Linked DNA regions of Luteolibacter yonseiensis. The protein of the gene in region 2 interacts with the protein of the main gene of each other region in a pairwise test. Links are inferred from orthologs where the notes say so. Each region holds a gene or a part of one and is shown on either strand. Other genes may lie near its edges.

Evidence for each region. The genes of interacting proteins can lie anywhere in the genome.
Region 1: the proteins of JIN84_RS20840 (region 2) and JIN84_RS09770 interact in binary tests that used the Escherichia coli proteins (3 or more experiments, as listed by UniProt). The link is inferred for Luteolibacter yonseiensis from one-to-one orthologs.

Annotation. Positions count from the first base shown.
Region 1 is NZ_JAENIK010000011.1:22,093-24,801, forward strand. It holds JIN84_RS09770 (iron-sulfur cluster assembly scaffold protein), read right to left. Parts: upstream 1,736-2,709; coding sequence 1,265-1,735; downstream 1-1,264. Other genes in the region: JIN84_RS23370 (ATP-binding cassette domain-containing protein), read right to left, coding at 1-1,189; JIN84_RS09775 (acyltransferase family protein), read left to right, coding at 1,914-2,709. UniProt on the Escherichia coli protein: A scaffold on which IscS assembles Fe-S clusters. Exists as 2 interconverting forms, a structured (S) and disordered (D) form. The D-state is the preferred substrate for IscS.
Region 2 is NZ_JAENIK010000013.1:106,351-109,209, forward strand. It holds JIN84_RS20840 (cysteine desulfurase family protein), read right to left. Parts: upstream 2,075-2,859; coding sequence 926-2,074; downstream 1-925. Other genes in the region: JIN84_RS20835 (serine/threonine protein kinase), read left to right, coding at 1-896; JIN84_RS20845 (hypothetical protein), read right to left, coding at 2,087-2,859. UniProt on the Escherichia coli protein: Master enzyme that delivers sulfur to a number of partners involved in Fe-S cluster assembly, tRNA modification or cofactor biosynthesis. Catalyzes the removal of elemental sulfur from cysteine to produce alanine.

The DNA.
Region 1 (2,709 bases), on a different replicon or contig from region 2:
AATTGTTCGATCCCATCAGGGAAAGCAGCACCACCTGGAACATGATGATTCCGGAAATGGCCGAGCCGACCTTGGCCTGGTCCGAGCGCACGCTCTGTTGTTCCTGGATCTCCGCCATCAGGTCGTCCGACCTCGTGTCAGAGAACCGCCGGATGTTTCCTGATGCCTTCTCACTGAAAATCGTGACAAGCACGGGGAATATCAGGATGATCGCCAGTTGGAGAAACACCTGCCCCCGATCCCGGAAAAAGATCCGCCAGCGGCGGGACAGAAGGGTGGCGAACTGCGTGAAGAAGCCCGGCAGCGCCACGTCCTTCGACTCCGCAGGCTCATCCGCGCCGGGTGCCGCCGGCACGATCAGCTCGCCCGTGTTCATCAGGCGGGCGCGGTTCTTATCCATCATCTTCTGGTAGGATTCGCTGTGCTTCTGCCATGACGAGTGCCAGCGTTCCGAGGGCTGGGTCGCGAGCCGGGGATAAATTTCCTCGGTATCGTTCACGGAAAAATAATGCGTCATCTGGTCCGGTGGGCCATGGAAGGCCACCCGGCCCTCGTGCAGTACCAGAATGGAGTCGTAAAGTTCCAGATGAGCCAGCGAATGGGTCACGGAAAGCACGATCCGCCCGTCCTTGCGCGAGAGATCATACATCAATCGCACGATCTCCCTCTCGGAACGTGGATCGAGACCGGAAGTCACCTCGTCACAAAGCAGGAGCTTCGGATCTGAAACCAGCTCCATCGCCAGTCCGAGACGGCGCTTCTGCCCGCCGGAAAGCACTTTCACACGCCGGTCGCTGATCGGGCGCAGCCCGGTTTCCTCCAGCACGCGGTCGATGCGCTGGTCCAATTCCTCCGTATCTTCGCAACGCACCCGCAGGCGGGTGGCGGCTTCCACGGACTCGTCCACCGTCAGCGGGTCGTAGGCGATGGAGAACTGGGGGACATAACCGATTTCCGAAGGAGAGAAATCCCCTTCCTTCGACAGGTCCCGACCATCCCAGAAAAGTGCTCCGCCGGATTCCGGGTTCAGTCCGGCGATGGTTTTCAACAAAGTTGTCTTGCCGCACCCGGAAGGTCCCACAATCGCCATGAAATGTCCTTTTGGCACACGGATCGACACCCGATCCACAAGTGGCACATCCTCTCCGTCTTTACGAATGGCGAAACTGACTTCTTTGAGCTCTAGCACGAGATGATTGGGGCTGAAGAATAACTAACGGCGCGGGGGCGGGATCTTTATCGTCTTCTTTCAAAAATAAACACATCAATCGATCGGCACGATGCGAAGGTTGCCGCCGGGCTTTTGATTCAGCGCGGAGGACAGCGTCGGAGACATGTTGCCGGTCGTTGGCGCGGCAGCGGGGGCGTCGTTGTCCAAGGCATTCCGCAGCGCGCCTTCCACGAGCTGGCCGCAGTGGATTTTCATCGGCGGGAGCGGTCCCAAATCTCCTGTGAGTTCCTGGGCGGTGAGAATTTTCGCTTCATCCGCGGTCTTTCCACGCAGGAGCTCCGTGGCCATCGAAGCCACCGCGATGGCGGTTTGACAGCCGAATGCCTGGAACGACGCGCGGTCGATCACCCGCTTGCCGTCTTTCTCGGTGAATTTCAGCCACATCCGCAGCATGTCGCCACACTCCGGCGATCCGACGGTGCCCACGGCATCAGCATCGGCGAGCTCGCCCTGATTGAGCGGGTTGGCCAGCGCCTCCTTCACTTTTGTTTCGAAAGAACTCATTTTGTTAGGAGGATTCTCGGCGAAAAACCCACAATTACGAGACAAACCTCAGCCATCGGCCACGGTGCCCGGATCCGGGGCATGAACGGCTCGGGATGCCGGCCGGTCCACCGGATTAATGAATCGACCGGAAGAGATTCGCGGATAAAACCCTACCAGCCACCGTGCCGTCCACCGCATGACGGGCCTGAATCCTTTTCTGGCGGTGGTGATCCGCTTCCAACCGCCATTGAGAATGTCCGCGTCCGCCAAATCCCGTCTGGAACTGCTCGATGCTTTGCGCGGAGCGGCGGCGATCGGAGTGACGCTGGTTCATTTCACCGTGGAAATGGAGCCGACCCTGTTCCAGAAGGTCGCGCGGTGGGGATGGACCGGGGTGGTCGTGTTTTTCGTGATCAGCGGCTTCATCATGCCCCACTCGCTGGCCCGCTCCGGTTACCGTTTTCCCAAGGATTATTGGAAGTTCATTTCGAAGCGGATCGTCCGGCTTCATCCGCCTTACTTGCTGACCGTCATGATCCTGATCGGCCTGAACTGGACTTCGGTCTCGTCAGCCTGCAGGCAGTTCGCTCTCCATGCCGGCTTGCTCAACGGGATACTCGGAGTGCCATGGCTGAGCCAGGTCTATTGGACGCTGGCGATCGAGTTCCAGTTCTACCTGTTGATCGGCGCACTCGTGCCCATTCTTTTGAATCATCCTAAGGCGGGTCATCGTTTTGTGATCCCCGCGCTCTTGTGTCTGTCGCTCGCTCCGGTATCCTGGAATTGGATCGTCCCCCACCTGCCTTTGTTCATCTTCGGAGTCCTGGTTTTCCTGCGGCACCGTGGAACCATTCCGCCCTTGTTATTTTACGTGGAAATTCTGGCTGCGGCGGCCGCCAGCTACTTCACCTTGGGATTGCCTCAGGCGCTGGTCGGCCTCGCCACAGCCATGTGCGTGACTTTTGTGAACATCAGGATCCCCAGGGTGCTGG
Region 2 (2,859 bases):
CAGGCTATGTCTCCCCCGCTCCCGAGCCGGAGCCCATTCCCGAACCACCGCCGACGACCACCGCGCCACAGCCGCTGCTGCCCCCGGAAGGCTCCAAGCCAAGCATCCATACCGGCCCGCATGAGATTCCCGAGGTGGTGTCCACTCCCACGGTTCCATTGAATCCCACCGGACGCATCATGCCGACGGTCACCCGCACGGTCATCATTCCCCAGAAGAAATCAAACAAGGGAGCGAAGATCGCAGGCACGCTGTTGTTGCTCGTGATCTTCGGCGTACTGGCCATGCTTTTGAAGCAACGGCTCGCGGAAAACAAGCTGGAGCAACGCTACCCGAACCTCATCGTCGAGGCAGGAAAAAGCGAGGTCAAGGAGCTGCCCGTATCTGGCGCGGAATACAGCCGCTTCCTCAAGGATGCGGCGGATGCGGGTACGGATGACAAGCGCCAGGCCTATTTCCAGGCCCTGCTGAAAGCCAAGGCCAACGACGGCACCGACATTGATGCGGCGACCTCGGATTTCATCATCAAAACCACACAGATTCTTCCGGAGGTCCGCGAGCTGATGATCCGCTCGGTGCTGTCGAAACGCGTCACTCCGGCGTCCGTGCCCGGCCTCACCGAATTCGCCCGCAGCACGAAGGACACCAAATCCGCGATCGCGATCTTCGAGGTCACCCGCAGCGTAACGGATGACAAGCAGTTCGAGGCCTACCTCAGCATCGCCCGCTATCACAACGATGCGAATTTCCGCAAGGCGGCGGAGGAATCCGCCATCAGCGTGATCAAGAAAAGCAACAACCGGTCCGCGCTTCTAAGTCAGGCCGCGGAGGCGGAAAGGGAGGAAACGGATTCCAAGATCAAGGAGTCGATGAAGCGGATCCAGGCTGGCGGCTGAGGTGGCGGCGGTCCGCTGCGAACGTCGCATCAAGGCGAATAAACCACCACGGGTCCCACACCGCTGCCCTGCACGCGGCGGAGTTTTTCCACGGCTTTTTTCAGCGCGGTGGCTGCGGCCAGGGCCTCCTCCATCGTGTTGAGCCGGGAAAAACTGATACGGAGACTGCTTTTGGCGATCTCCTCCGGAATACCCATCGCGAGCTGCACGTGCGAGGGTTTCTGCTTGCCCGTCATGCATGCCGATCCGGCGGAACAAGCCACCCCCGCTTCATCCAGCAGGATCAGCAGACCGGCGGCATCGCACCGGTCGAAGGAAAGGTGCGACGTGTTCGGCAGGCGGTGCAGGGTGTCCCCGTTCACCCGGATTCCGGAAATCTCTTCAAGCGCCTTTGCTTCGAAAGCATCTCGGATCGCACCTGTGGATTCGCTGGAATGCTTCATCATCCATTCCGCAGCGGCTCCCATCCCGACGATGCCGGCCGTATTCTCCGTGCCGCTGCGCCTGCCGGCTTCCTGGCCACCACCCTCCAGCAGCGGCTTGAAACGCAGGCCGTCGCGCACGAAAAGCGCGCCCACACCTTTCGGTCCGTGAAATTTATGGGCGGACATCGAGAGCATGTCCACGCCGAGCGCGCGAACGTCGAGCGGAATTTTTCCCGCCGCCTGGATCGCGTCCGTGTGAACCGGCAACCCGCGCTCGTGTGCGAGAGCGACGATTTCGGACAGGGGTTGGATGACGCCGGTTTCATTGTTCGCTGCCATCACGGAGACAAATGCCGCCCCATCAAGCGAGCTGACGAAATTGTCGATTTCCAGCCTCCCTTCCAGAGTCACGGCGACCTTGGCGGCGGATCTTTCCAAGCCCTCCACATAACGCAGCACCGCGCTGTGTTCGATGGAGGAGACGACCGCCTTCCCCTGCCCCGTCAGGCGATCGAGCGAATGGAGGGCGGTGTTCACGCTCTCCGTACCGCCTCCGGTGAAAATGATCTCGCCAGGTTCCGCGCCGATCAGCGCTGCGACTTGTCCGCGTGCGTGGTCGATGGCTTTTCGGGCCGCTTTTGCACCCGCGTAAGCTCCCGAGGGATTGGAAAAACCATCCCGCAGCCAAGGCAGCATGGCATCCAACACTTCAGGGAGAAGCGGCGTGGTGGCATTCGCATCCAGGTAGATCACGGGAGGAATTTGTCAGAATCTACCCGCCGCGCGCAATTCTAACAACAGGTGGTTCCCCCAGCGCAGGGCCATGTCACTCCAGGTCGCGGCGTGCCGCAGCCATTCCATCCCGAAGTCCCGGATGTTTTGCAACGGCGACTTTTCCGCGAGGCAGAACAATCCGACGAGCACGAGGATGTTCGCGAAGAAAATGATGACGAGCGAGAGGTAGGTCCCGTTCTCCTTCAGGTCCGGCTGGTCCCGGGGGATCATCCACAGGGTCCAGACCATGTGAAACGTCCATGTCACGCCCATGGTGGCATAGAGCAGCCGGTCCCACTCCGGCGAAAGTCCCGCGGAAAACCGCAGCACGACGTAGAACAACGCGGCGACGACCGACCAGAACGGCACGAAATACGGCGAGAGCGCGATGACGAGGTTGGTTTTGTTCGTCGTGATGTAGCCGCCCTCCGCGCTGACGTGGAATTCGGACACCTTCCCCCGGTAGAGTTTCACGAAAACCGCATGCGTGAGTTCGTGACCCAGCACATAGAGGTAGAGGAAAAAGGTCTGCAACAGCCCCGACCAGAACCAGCCGATCATGACCAGAGCTCCCGTTGCGAAATACCAGAACTCGGTGGATTTCCAGAAATCCTGATGCACCGTGGCTTGGGAGAAACGGGACAGGAAGGTCCAGGTGGTCACCCAGCACAACGGAAGCAGCAGCGTCGCCAGGCTCCAGCGCACCAACCGCTTCGGCCACTCGGATGGTTCCGCATTCTCCTCAAGATCAGCGGCATCCGCGA